Regions from separate parts of the Pseudarthrobacter xylosi genome, predicted to be linked through region 2. Evidence: riboswitches for the same ligand, from Rfam matches in the RefSeq annotation. Region 2 holds a riboswitch; each other region holds the start of a gene.
The links. A riboswitch is a leader RNA that binds a small molecule or an ion and turns the genes downstream of it on or off. The one in region 2 is predicted to bind thiamine pyrophosphate.
Positions count from the first base shown of each region.

Region 1 (3,362 bases), on a different contig from region 2:
GGTCGATAAGGCGCCGGAGCGGTGCCGTGGTGTGGGCGTAGGCGGCGCCGATGGCGGACTGGACGGCGGCGTCCGGGACGGTGCCGTCAAACGCCGTGTAGCTGGCGCCGCGGAACAGCATGCCGGCCGAGTGCAGGATGGCCAGTTGCCGGGGCTCTGTCGGATCAAGGCTGCGGAGGTATTCGCCGTAACTGATTTTGCCGTCCCACGGCTTGCCCAAGGCCTCGGTCTGGAGGCGGAAGTGGCGCAGGGAGCGCTCGTCCGGCGCCGGCATGGTGCGCAGGATGCCCACTTTTCCTGCCAACATCAGGTTCGCCGCCGCCATTCCGGTCATCAGGGAAATCTGGGCGTTCCAGTCCTCCACCGGAAGCTGCGGTGCCGCGGCAATCCGGTAGCCGCCGTCGGGCAGTTGCACGATTTCCTGCTCGGGCATGTTCAGGCTGGCGCCGCCACGCTGCCGCTCCAGCTCAACACGCTTGAGCCCCACTTCCTTCAGGAGCTGGAGCACGGGACCGGCTGTCCCGGCGTCGAGTTCGGCCTGGACTCCCTTGTAGCTCAGCTTGGCCCGGCTGCGGATGGTGGACCGCCGCACGCTCACAGTGGCGACCTGTGCGGCGTCGTCCAGCCCGAACTCCCAGACATAGGCGGAACAGAGCTGACCGGCCAGGAGGCTGCCGGCCCCTTCGCTGATGACCTCCGGATGCAGCGGAATACGGCCGTCAGGGACGTAGAACGTCTGGCCGCGGCGGCGGGTCTCTGCGTCCAGTCTGCCGCCAGGGCGGACAAAGGACGGCACGTCAGCGATGGCGTAAAGCACCCGGTAGCCAGTGTCTGCGCGCTCGATGAACAGCGCCTGGTCCAGGTCAGTGGAGGACGCCGGATCGATGGTGAGGAAGTCCACGTCCGTCAGGTCAGCGCCCGGCAACTCGTGTGCGGCCACGGCCGCTTCCGCGTCCCGGACCGCCTCCGCGGGGTTAGGGCCCCGGCAGTTCAAGCTCGGTCCGCAGGGCGCTCAGTGCCGCCGCGAGGTCGTTGGTCTGCTCGTGGACATTTGGGGCCAACCGATGATGTGACACGAAAATTAGGTTAGCCCGATTTCCATGGATCGTGCACGCCCACCGTCCGCCACGCGGGGGATTGTCAGGATGCGCCCGCGTCCAGGGCGGCCACGAATGCCGCCGCGGCCGCTGCGGGATCGGAGGCCTCGGTGATGGCACGCACCACAACAATCCTGCCGGCACCGGCCTCCACCACCTGCTCCACGTTGCCAAGATCGATGCCGCCGATGGCAAACCAGGGCAGCGTGGCCTGGATGCCACCGGCAGCGCGGACTGCTTCGGCCGCATACCGCACCAGGTCAAGGCCGACGGCGGCCCGACCGGGTTTGGTGGGAGTAGCCCAGACCGGTCCGACGCAGAAGTAGTCCAGGCCGCGTTCGGACGTCAGCCCGCCGGACAGCCGGATGGCGCCTTCGATCTGCTCGGCGGTGTGCGTGGAAAGACCGACCGCAACGCGCCCGCCCAGCAGCGTACGGGCGGAAGCAACCGGCAGGTCCTTCTGCCCGATATGGAAGACGGGGGCGCTGGACAGCAGCGCGATATCGGCGCGGTCGTTGACCGCCCACAGCCTTCCGTGGCGCTCGGCCGCAGCCTGAAGCACGGCCAGCAGCTCCAGTTCCTCCGCCGCCTCGATGGACTTGTCGCGGAGCTGGATGATGTCCACGCCACCGGCAAAAGCCGCGTCCACAAACTCGCCAAAGTCCCCGCGGTCCCGGCGCGCATCAGTGCACAGGTAGAGCCTGGCACTGTGTGGGATGCCTGTGGCCACGCCGCCGGTATGGTCTGTTCCGGCTAGGGATTCGGGAGCGGAGGAGGTGGCGGAGGGCGTGCCTGCAGCGGCGAAGGATTGCGCGTTCATGGAAACCAGCCTAATTCCCCTAAACTGGGCGGGTACTGCGGGAGCCCGTTACAGCCGTCACAAAGCGGCCGGGCTGAGAGGGCGTCAGAGCCGACCGCTTGACCTGATCCGGCTAGTACCGGCGTAGGGAAGGAACCAGATGCCCCCCGCAATAAGCAGCCCACCTGTGACTGCATCAACCAGCGTCCCGGCCAGCACGGCCGCCGTGCTGCATGCCGACGTGGCAGTCATCGGCGGTGGAGTGATCGGCCACGCCATCGCCTGGGAGGCCCGGCGATCCGGCCGTTCCGTTGTGCTGATCGATGACGCGCCCGGGAGCGGCGCCAGCTGGGCAGCCGCCGGCATGCTTGCCCCTGTGAGCGAACTGCATTACCAGGAGGAAGACCTGCTGGAGCTGATGCTTGCATCCTCCGGCCTGTGGCCCGCCTTCGCGGCAGACCTCGCCCTGGCGGGGGCTGGCGAGACCGGATACCTGACGACGCCGACCCTCGCCATCGGCGCGGACGCTGCGGACCGCCGGGCGCTGATGGACCTCCGGGCTGTGCAGCAGGCCAGCGGCCTGGTGGTGGAACCCCTGACTGTCCGTGAGGCCAGGTCCAGGGAATCCCTGCTCAGCCCGGCCATCTCCTGTGCCCTGGACATCCCCGCCGACCACCAGGTGGATCCACGGAAGCTGGTGGCGTGCCTCCAGGAAGTCCTGGCCCTCCATGAACCGGGGGCTGGAACCGCCGTGGCAGGTGCCCGCAGGGGATTCGCCGTTGACCACCGGGCCACTGCCCTTCTCTGGCAGGACGGCCGCGTCAGCGGCGTGGCGCTCGCCCACGGCGGAACTGTCCGGGCCCGGGAGACCATCGTGGCCAACGGATTGCAGGCGGCCTCGCTGGAAGGCCTGCCGGCAGGACTGCTCCTGCCCCTGCGGCCCGTCTACGGTGACATCCTTCGACTGGCTGTTCCGCAGCACCTGCGCCCGCTCCTCACCTCGACAGTCCGCGGAATGGTCCATGGTGTGCCGGTTTACATCGTTGCCCGACAGGACGGCACCGTGGTGATTGGGGCAACGCAACGGGAGGACGCGCTCGCCGGGACAGGCGATGGTGCCGTCTCAGCCGGTGGCGTCTACCAGTTGCTGCGTGACGCCCAGGTCCTGGTGCCAGCCGTCTCGGAGCTTGAACTCCTGGAATGCACGGCACGGGCAAGACCGGCGACGCCGGACAACGCGCCGCTCCTGGGCCGCGTTCCGGTTTCCGCACCAAGGCCGGGGAACGCGGGGAACCCGGGGAGCACAGGAGACATTGCAGGGCTGATCATTGCCACCGGATTCTTCCGCCACGGTGTGCTGCTTGCTCCCGCGGCGGCAGCCATCTGCCGGGACCTGCTGGACGGCCGGACAGACCCGCGATGGGGGGCGCTCAGCCCCGCCCGCTTTTCTGGAAAGCACCACGTAG
Region 1 is NZ_JBVAYT010000004.1:292,899-296,260, forward strand. It holds partial or broken gene ACZY1F_RS11440 (RNB domain-containing ribonuclease) at 1-1,076, opposite strand, end outside; gene thiE (thiamine phosphate synthase) at 1,141-1,917, opposite strand; TPP riboswitch at 1,945-2,064, shown strand; gene thiO (glycine oxidase ThiO) at 2,057-3,362, shown strand, end outside.
Region 1: linked by a shared signal. The riboswitch ahead of thiO (glycine oxidase ThiO) and the one ahead of thiC (phosphomethylpyrimidine synthase ThiC) in region 2 are both predicted to bind thiamine pyrophosphate.

Region 2 (3,362 bases):
GAGAGAGGGGCCACGCAGATCGAGTACCTATTTATTGTGCCAGATCAGCGTCCGGATTTCGACTTGACACGTACGGATGGAGCAGCCGGCCGGCCACGGCAGGCCTAGGACGACCAGACGTAGACCCCGGTACGCGCGGCGTCATCGATCGAGTTGGCCAACTCGGCGAACTTCTGGACATACGCCCGGGCTTCGACCACGCCGAAGGGCATGTCATCCTGGGCGGCCCACTTTTCAGCGACTTCATCCAGGACATTGCCCTCCCCCTCAGTCTCATAACTGAGCAGGTCCGCCAGGGCACGCACCATGGCCGGCGGAACCCCAAGGAGCGAATCGCTGGCCACGTCAACCATGGCCAGTTCGTAGTCAGCGCCACCGGCGTGCACCGCAGCACCGGCAAGATCACCCAGCTGTTCGATTTCGAAATCGCTGATTCCGGGAATCCGCAGGGCCTGGCCCGCCGGGGTGCCACCCGCATCCAGGACGACCGCCCGCTTCAGCGCGGCATCGTGAGTGGAAACAAAAATTTCAGTGAAGCCCATGGGAACAGCCCTCATTCCGTCGACGGTGCGGCCCAGAAGGACTGCATCAGATGCCGCCCCGGCCGTTCAGAATCAGCCTAGTACAAGGCGCCCCGCACATTGGGCATCCGTGCTCAGCGGACGGCGACACGGATCCTGTTGCGCCACGGATCCTCGAACCGAAGCTCGGCGCCCGTGTGGTGCGAGGCCACGCCGGCGACCTTCAGACGGTCGGCGAGCGCACCGACGTCGTCCGCGGAAGTGACCTCGATGAGCACTTCACCCAAGCCCAGGGTGTCCTTGCGGGGACCGGCGCCGCGGCTGTTCCATACGTTCATGGCCATGTGGTGGTGATACCGGCCGGCGGAGACAAACAGCGCCTGCCCGTGCCAGCCTGCCGTCTTTTCGAAGCCCAGCGTGCCCACGTAGAAATGGTGCGCCGACTGGACGTCACCCACCTGGAGATGGACGTGGCCCACCCCGGCTTCGGTGGCCTGCTGGCCGGCCACGGACTCCTGGGTCAGGTGCTGCTCAAGGTAGCGCTGCGGCGGCAGTGCCAGGCTGTCCATCACCACATCCTTCCCATTCCAGGACCAGTTTTCACGGGGCCTGTCCCAGTACAGTTCAATGCCGTTGCCCTCGGGGTCATTGAAGTAGAAGGCCTCGCTCACGAGGTGGTCGGCGCTGCCCGTGAAGGACCGGGGTTCGTACTGGGCTGTGGTGGCTACCGTGGCAGCCAGTGACGCCTGGTCATCAAAGAGCAGTGCCGTGTGGAACAGCCCGGCCTCTCCCCTGCCTGGCAGGTTCAGGGACGGGGCGGCCGCGAGATGGACCAGCGGACGTTGCAGGCGGCCAAGGTAGACGCCGCCATCCTCTTCGGCCACAACCTCAAGGCCGAGTGCGCGCTGGTAGTAATCGGTCATCAGCTTCATGTCGCCCACCTTGAGCATCACGGTGCCCATGGAGAGGTCGGCAGGAAGGAGATCCCGGCTGGTGGCTTCTGCAGTCATTGAACGCTCCCGGTCCATTGGCCTTCAGTCGAAGGCGGCTATACCACCAATTTACTTGAAGCTTCAATTTAATTCAAGTGCTTGAACGGATAGGTTGCGACCCCGTTTCGTGATTGCTGTCACCGGGCCGCCCGCGGCCTGTGGTAGCTTCGACTTGACCACACGGGAGCCCTTGCAGGGGCTGAGATCGGGCTGACGCAGCCTGCGACCGTTGAACCTGTCCGGGTAATGCCGGCGAAGGAAGTGAGTATTCATTGAATACACAAGAATCACAGCTGATCCCTGCCCAAAGTGGGGCCGACCAGGATCAACCGCTCCAGCCAGAAACCCAGTCACTGAAGTCCCACTCGCTGGCGTATATCACCGATGAAGCAACGGGCATCCAGGTTCCAGTGACCGAGATCGCACTGGAGCCGTCGCCGAACGGTGAGGCGAACGGGCCTTTCCAGACCTACCGCACGGCGGGTCCGGGCAGCGATCCGGTGGTGGGCCTCAACCCGTTCCGCTCGGAGTGGATCGCCGCCCGCGCCGACACCCAGCCCTACAGCGGACGGGAACGGAACCTGCTCGACGACGGCAAGTCTGCCGTGCGCCGCGGCGCGGCCTCTGCGGAGTGGAAAGGGGCACAGCCAGTGCCCCGCCGCGCCGTCGACGGCCACACCGTCACCCAGATGCACTACGCGCGGCAGGGTCACATCACCACCGAGATGCAATTCGTTGCCCTCCGCGAGAACTGCGACGTGGAACTGGTCCGCAGCGAAGTCGCTGCCGGTCGCGCCATCATCCCCAACAACATCAACCACCCGGAATCCGAACCGATGATTATCGGCAAGGCCTTCCTGGTCAAGATCAACGCGAACATCGGCAACTCCGCCGTGACCAGCTCCATCGCCGAGGAAGTGGACAAACTCCAGTGGGCCACCCAGTGGGGCGCCGACACGGTGATGGACCTGTCCACCGGCGACGACATCCACACCACGCGGGAATGGCTCATCCGCAACTCCCCTGTGCCCATCGGCACGGTGCCCATCTACCAGGCCTTGGAGAAGGTCAACGGCGAGGCCAACGCACTGACGTGGGAAATCTTCCGGGACACCGTCATTGAGCAGTGCGAGCAGGGTGTGGACTACATGACCATCCACGCCGGTGTGCTGCTGCGTTATGTGCCGCTGACGGCCAACCGCGTCACCGGCATCGTCTCCAGGGGCGGTGCGATCATGGCGGGCTGGTGTCTGGCCCACCACCAGGAGAACTTCCTCTACACGCACTTCGACGAGCTGTGCGAGATCTTCGCCAAATACGACGTCGCGTTCTCTTTGGGCGACGGACTGCGCCCGGGAGCGACGGCTGACGCCAACGACGCCGCCCAGTTCGCGGAGCTGGACACCCTGGCGGAGCTGACGCAGCGGGCGTGGGACTTCGATGTGCAGGTCATGGTGGAGGGTCCCGGGCACGTCCCGTTCCATTTGGTGCGGGAAAACGTGGAACGCCAGCAGGAACTCTGCAAGGGCGCACCGTTCTACACACTGGGGCCGCTGGTCACGGACATTGCCCCGGGCTATGACCACATCACGTCCGCCATCGGCGCCACCGAAATCGCCCGCTACGGCACAGCCATGCTTTGTTACGTCACGCCCAAGGAGCACCTTGGCCTGCCGAACAAGGACGACGTGAAGACCGGGGTGATCACGTACAAGATCGCCGCCCATGCAGCCGACCTTGCCAAGGGCCACCCGGGCGCCCATGCACGGGACGATGCCCTGTCCAAGGCCCGGTTCGAGTTCCGCTGGCGGGACCAGTTCGCGCTGTCCCTGGACCCGGTTACAGCGGA
Region 2 is NZ_JBVAYT010000006.1:27,411-30,772, forward strand. It holds gene ACZY1F_RS13895 (hypothetical protein) at 105-542, opposite strand; gene ACZY1F_RS13900 (VOC family protein) at 656-1,531, opposite strand; TPP riboswitch at 1,684-1,791, shown strand; gene thiC (phosphomethylpyrimidine synthase ThiC) at 1,786-3,362, shown strand, end outside.

Region 3 (3,362 bases), on a different contig from region 2:
ATGGTCCGGAAGCCGCGGCGCCGCGGACGCTCCCGGGAGACGGAAAGGTCCTCGGCGGCCAGCAGCAAGTCACCGGAACCTGCGGACGCGCGGCGGCGGGTTGCCGGAACATACCCCGGCACCCAGACGCCCGCGCCGATCAGCATGTCCCGTGCCTCCGCCAGCACCTGGTCCGGCGGCCCGTCCAGCAGGACAGCCGACGAAGCGGTGGAAGTTCCAGCGGAGCCCGCTGCGGAGCCGGGCTGGAGCACCACGATCCGGTCCACCAGGTCCTTCCAGACCGACACGCGGTGCTCCACCACCACCAGTGTGGCGCCGGTTTTGTCCAGGCAGCGGCCCACGGCATCGCGGACTTCCAGCACGCCGGCGGGATCCAGGTTCGCCGTGGGCTCGTCCAGCAGGATCAGCCCGGGCCGCATCGCGAGGATCCCGGCCAGCGCCAGGCGCTGCTTCTGTCCGCCGGACAGGGCCGACGTCGGGTGGTCCAGCGAGAGCCCGGCGGCACCGGTCCCGCCGTCGGCGCCCAAACCGGCTCCACCGTCGGCTTTGAAATCGGCTCCGCCACCGGCATTAAAACCAGCTCCGCCACCGGCGTTCAAACCTGCCCCGGCACTTCGCAGCCCGACGTCGTCGAGCGCTTCATGGACGCGCCGCCAGATCTCATCCCGAGGCACGGCTAGATTCTCGGCGCCGAAGGCGACGTCGTCACCCAGGCGCGACAGAACCACCTGCGTTTCCGGATCCTGCTGCATGAGCCCCGAGCGGCCGCGCTGCCCTCGGGGCACCACCCCGTCGATCAGCAGCGAACCGGTTTCGTCGGCGTCGTCCCCTTCATCCCCCAGCACCCCGGCGAGCGCGTGCAGCAGCGTTGACTTGCCCGCGCCTGACGGGCCCAGCAACAGCACCCGCTCGCCGGGAGCGATGTCGAGGTCGAGCCTGTGGACGGCGGGGGTGGACCGTCCGGCATGCCGCCAGCCCCAGCCACGGGCGGACACCGCGGCGGGGCGCACTCCGGAAGTGCCGGCGTCGGAAGCGGTCATCAGTTGAAGACTGGCTCCGACGCTGCCTTCCGGGACGCGAACGAGCTCAGCACACCGGTCTTGGCCAGGCCGCGGGTGGCGATCCAGGACAAGCCGCCAGCGATCACTGCGCCGGAGAGGGTGCAGAACACGATGTACGCGAGCTTGTCGGCGGGCTCGTAGGCGATGTTCCAGCCCCACGGCAGGAACGAATCATTGAGGCCGCAGAACAGGCCCGCCCCGGCACCGGCCAGCAGCGCGGCGATGAGGTTGTACTTCTGGTGGAGGAAGGATTTGAACCGGAAGTTGCCGTACACCAGCAGGAAGAACACCAGTTCGGCGCCCAGGCCCTGCAGGATTCCGGAGATCAGCACCGTGGCGCCGTACTGCGAACCCATGATGAGTTCGCCTGTGGCGGCCACCGCTTCGCAGAAGAGCGCCGCACCGGGTTTGCGGATGATGAGCATGCCCAGCACCGCCGGGATCATCCAGCCGCCGGCGAGCAGGCCTGTCAGTGGGGGGTAAACGGCGTTCATGGGGGCGGAAACTATGCCGGCGCCCTGGGACCAGGCCCAGAAGATCACGCCGCCGGTGATGGCAATGAGCGCCGCCACCACGATGTCCACAACACGCCAGGTATTGCCGGTCTTTTTGATTGCTGCAGTTGTCATTCGGTCCTCCTGAGGAACAGGAGGGGAAAGTGCCCCGGCGTGCGGCGCTGCCGCCGTTTGCCGGACACTTCGAGAACTCGACTCCCTTGCGCCGGTACTAACCGGATCAGGTTCGAGGGTCTGCGGCTGTCCGCACTCTCAGCGCCCACCTGCGGTTCCCTGGCAAAGCCAGTGACGTCCGACGGCGGCGCTCCCCTGTCGTAATAAATCTGCCCTGATGGGCGTGGTCAAGTTTACACCGCGGGAGGGGTAGATTGTGGGCCATGACTGCCAATAACCCGACTGTGACTGCGTTCAATCCCGATGCGACGGTGCCTCAGCCGGCGGGGCTCCTGGAGGCCCTGATTTCCCGCATCGAGGGCGAGATCCGCGAGCTGCAGTTTCCCCATTTCACCCGGGATGATTCCCTCAACCTGGGGCTGCTGCTGGTGGAGCTCGGCAAATCGCGCCGGCTGCCCATCGCGATCGACATCACCAAGGGCGAGCAGGTCCTTTTCCATGTGGCCCTGGACGGCGCCACCACCGACAACGAGCACTGGATCCGGGCCAAGCAGCGCACCGCCGCCAGGTACGAGATCCCGTCGCTGCTGGTGGGCCTCCGCGGCAGGCTGCACGGCGGCCGGATCGAGGACCACGGCTGGTACGACGAAACCGTCTACGCGGCCCACGGCGGCTGCTTCCCGGTCTACGTCGCCGGCGTGGGCGCCGTGGCCACGGTGACGGTCTCGGGCCTGCCCCAGATGCAGGACCACGATCTTGTGGTGGAAGCCCTGCGGGAGATTCTGGAGTCCATGCAGCCGGGTTAGGCTAAAGACAGTCCCGGATCCGCTCACAAGGAGTTCTACGAATGAACCTGTTCATCAAGCTGCTCGGCACGGCTATCAGCCTCGGCGCCGGATTCGTCGGCACCAAGGTGGTCAATACCGTGTGGGAAAAGTCCACCGGCCGGAAGCCCCCCACCGGCAAGGACGAAGACACTCCCACCACCCTGCGCTCGGCGCTGACGTTCGCGCTCATTTCCGCCTCGGTCAGCACCATCATCCAGGTGCTTGCCAACCGCGGCACGCAGCGGGCCATCACCCGCTTTGCCAAGTCCCAGGACATCGTCTAACCCTGGCAACGCCTAACTCTGGCGCGCAGGCCGGCGGCTGACGCTCAGTCCCGCCGGCCGCCGTCGGACGCTTCATCCTTGGATGACTCATCCCGTGCCGATTGGGCCGCCTTCTGGACCACGGCTTCGAGTTCATCGGAGCTGAGGAGCTCGCGGTGCAGGTGTTTGGTGCGGTAACCGGCGCGGCCCACCATATGGGCCGAAACCGGCACCGTCAGCAGCTGGAAAATCCAGGCCACCAGCAGCACTGGCCACACCCACCAGGTGCGCAGCTGCAGGCCGATGGCCGCCAGGAGCAGGAACAGCCCCAGCACCTGGGGCTTGGTGGCCGCGTGCATGCGGCTCAGCAGGTCCGGGAAACGGAGCAGCCCCACGGCGGCGGCGAGCGACATGAAGGCGCCCAGCACCAGGAACACCGCGGACACGGTATCGATGACGTTATCAACCACGCTGACCTCAGGATTCATTGGCTTGCTCCCGCCGGTCGGCCACGAAGCGCGCAACCGTCACTGACCCGATGAAGCCGACGATGGACAGCGCCACGAGCAGCATCAGGTTGTT
Region 3 is NZ_JBVAYT010000001.1:786,793-790,154, forward strand. It holds gene ACZY1F_RS03710 (ABC transporter ATP-binding protein) at 1-1,040, opposite strand, end outside; gene ACZY1F_RS03715 (ECF transporter S component) at 1,040-1,690, opposite strand; TPP riboswitch at 1,756-1,897, opposite strand; gene ACZY1F_RS03720 (heme-degrading domain-containing protein) at 1,954-2,496, shown strand; gene ACZY1F_RS03725 (DUF4235 domain-containing protein) at 2,538-2,801, shown strand; gene mnhG (monovalent cation/H(+) antiporter subunit G) at 2,846-3,268, opposite strand; gene ACZY1F_RS03735 (MrpF/PhaF family protein) at 3,258-3,362, opposite strand, start outside.
Region 3: linked by a shared signal. The riboswitch ahead of ACZY1F_RS03715 (ECF transporter S component) and the one ahead of thiC (phosphomethylpyrimidine synthase ThiC) in region 2 are both predicted to bind thiamine pyrophosphate.

Region 4 (3,362 bases), on a different contig from region 2:
GCCTGGAAAAGTGGACCAAGGACACGGACATCTTCGCGGCGTGGCGGATCGACGAGCAGATCCACAAAGCCCTGGAACGCAAGGTCTTCCTGCCCTCGGGCGGCTCGCTGGTCATCGACCGCACCGAAGCCATGACCGTGGTGGACGTCAACACCGGCAAGTTCACCGGCAGCGGCGGCAACCTCGAAGAAACCGTCACGAAGAACAACCTTGAGGCAGCTGAAGAGGTTGTCCGGCAGCTCCGGCTCCGCGACATCGGCGGCATCATCGTCATCGACTTCATCGATATGGTCCTCGAATCCAACCGCGACCTGGTTCTCCGCCGTATGGTGGAATGCTTGGGCCGCGACCGGACGAAGCACCAGGTTGCCGAAGTGACCTCGCTGGGACTCGTGCAGATGACGCGAAAGCGTATGGGCACCGGTCTCCTGGAAGTCTTCGGGGAGCAGTGTGAAACCTGTGCAGGCCGCGGAATCGTCACCCACGACGACCCCGTGGAACACCGCCGCGCCAACATCGTAGCCGCTGAGCACCACGTGCAGCGGGTGGACAGCCGGCAGGAACCCCGCATCAACGATCAGCGCACCGACGGCATGCGCACGGACAGCCAGCGCCCGGACAGCCAGCCGGGTGGCCGCAATGACCGGAAGCGCCGCCGCGGACGTGGCGGCCAGCCGCTGGAAACGGCGCCGGCAGCTCCGGTGCAGATCCACACGGTCCACCCGGAACCCAATGATGCCGAGCGCCATGCGAAGGCTGAGGCCACGCGGGCCGCGCTTGCGAACATTGCGGCCGCAGCCCATGCTGCGCACCTGCACGACGACGAAGTTGCTCACGCATCAGCAGCAGCGGGACAGACTCCCGCTGCGCCGGTGCCGGCTGAGCGGCCCGAGACGGACTCCAACGGCCGCCCGGCCGCTGTGCTGACGTTCGGCGGCGAGCAGGTGGTACTGCCGTTCGTGGCGCATCACGAGGACCAGCCGCACGCACCTGCTTTGACGCTTGACCGCCTCGCGGAGGCCTTCGCCCACCTTGGCGAGCCGGCCCCCGTAGCGGAAAGCACGCCATCGGCGGCCCTGTCAACTGAAAGCCAGCCGGCCGAACCAGTCCGTCAGCAGCAGCCAGCCGTTGCGGAGAAGGATTACTCGGACCACACCGAGGAGCCCCGCGCCCGCCGTCCCCGGCGGAACCGGAGTGCCAGCCGTGCCCAGGGTGCAGCCAACGCGACGTCCGTGGAGCATCACGAAGCCGGTCCGGCGGCTGCCGCCGGACGCACCCATGCCGCCAAGGCCCCGGAGCCCGTCAAGGCTGCTGTGGCCGACAAACCAGCGGCCACGAACGCGCCCATCATCCTGGGTGTAGGGGTTCCGGCCTCGGAGCTCTGACAAACAGCAGGGCAAGCCACCACAACGGCGCCCGGACGCACCCGTGAATTACGGGCTGCGTCCGGGCGTCCGGCGTTAAGTCCTGAGGAACGCTAGGCTGGTGACCGACACGGGGTGCCGCGCAGAGTGCCGGCTGAGATCCACACCCGTTGAACCTGTCCGGTTAGCACCGGCGAAGGGATGTCTCTTTTGGCTTCAACTTCTGTCCTTCCTCCTGCACCACCCGCGGCCGCTCTGTCGAAATTCTCAGCCAACCAGGTTGAGGTCCAGCCGGCGCCAGGCCTGTCTGCCAACGTCCCCGTGCTCCGTGTCGTCCCGCGGGTGCTGTCCATTGCCGGATCAGACCCGTCAGGTGGCGCGGGGATCCAGGCTGATCTGAAGAGCATTGCCGCCCTTGGCGGCTATGGCATGGCGGCCATCACCGCCCTGACAGTCCAAAACACGCAGGGGGTCCGGGCGGTTCACGTCCCCCCGGCATCCTTCCTGGGCCAGCAGCTAGGCGCCATCAGCGACGACATCACCATCGACGCGGTCAAGATCGGCATGCTGGGCGACGCCGCCGTGATTGGCGTGGTCCGTGACTGGCTGGAAAGGGTGCGTCCCGCCGTCGTCGTTCTTGATCCGGTGATGGTGGCCACCAGCGGAGACCGGCTGCTGCAGGAGTCTGCCGAGGCAGCCCTGCGGGAGCTGCTCCCGCTCGCGGACCTGATCACCCCCAACCTGGCCGAATTGGCCATCCTGGTGGGGGAGCCGCAGGCACGGGACTGGCCTGTTGCGCTCGGACAGGGGCAGCGGTTGTCCGCCGCGACCGGTGCCACTGTCCTGGTCAAGGGCGGCCATCTCGACGGCGGTGCCTGCCCGGATGCCTTGGTCAACGCCGTCGGGCTGCTCGGCCACGAGGTAGTGGAAGTGAGCGGGGACAGGATCCCCACGCGCAACAGCCACGGCACCGGCTGCTCGCTGTCGTCGGCCATGGCCACAGTCCAGGCCAGACTGGGAGACTGGGAAGCCACACTCCGGCAAGTGAAGCCTTGGCTGGTCGGGGCGCTGCAGGGGGCTGACCAACTCGAGGTGGGCACGGGCAACGGCCCCATCAACCACTTCCACCACATGCAACAGGTTCCGGCAGCCGGCGAATTCGCACAGACGCTGCGGCGGGCGGCGGAGCCGGAACTTGAGGCTATCTACGGGCTGGATTTCATCCGCGACCTGGCGGCCGGCACGCTGGCTGAGGAACAGTTCGCCTATTACCTCGCCCAGGACGCCATCTACCTCAACGGTTATTCGCGGGTCCTTGCCCGGGCCAGTGCGCTGGCGCCCACGGAAGCCGCCCAGGTGTTCTGGGCAAAATCTGCCCGGCAATGCCTTGAAGTCGAATCCGAACTGCACCGCACATGGCTGAGCACCAGGACAGTGGACTCCGTCCTTGGACCTGTCACCAAGTCCTATGTGGACCACCTGCTGGCTGCCTCAACCTCCGGCAGCTACGCGGTCCTCGTGGCTGCGGTGCTGCCGTGCTTCTGGCTGTACGCCGAGGTGGGACAGTCCCTCCACAAGGAGTTCCTGGCGGCCGGTGCACCAGCGGCGCATCCCTATGCTGACTGGCTACGTGCCTATGCTGACGAGGACTTCGCACATGCCACCCGCGAGGCGATCACCTTGGCCGACGACGCCGGCCGAAGTGCCTCCGACGATGAACGTGCAGCGATGCTCGTGTCATTCAGGCAGTCGTGCCGGTTCGAGGTGGAATTTTTCGACGCGCCGCGAATTCATTCCTGACAGTCTGGGGCCCGCGTGGCCTGTACGATAGTCAGGCACGGTTTTGGATTGTCAGTGCAGTACCTGCTTGTGGGTCCTATCACAGACAACCGACCGTAACCAGCCTCATTTGCGGCCGAAGGCAAAATTAGCGTATTCTAGATCTTCGGTGCTTACGCCAACACTTGGGTTACGACCCCACGGCGTTGAGGCACAGCG
Region 4 is NZ_JBVAYT010000003.1:475,147-478,508, reverse strand. It holds gene ACZY1F_RS09785 (Rne/Rng family ribonuclease) at 1-1,385, shown strand, start outside; TPP riboswitch at 1,486-1,583, shown strand; gene thiD (bifunctional hydroxymethylpyrimidine kinase/phosphomethylpyrimidine kinase) at 1,566-3,164, shown strand.
Region 4: linked by a shared signal. The riboswitch ahead of thiD (bifunctional hydroxymethylpyrimidine kinase/phosphomethylpyrimidine kinase) and the one ahead of thiC (phosphomethylpyrimidine synthase ThiC) in region 2 are both predicted to bind thiamine pyrophosphate.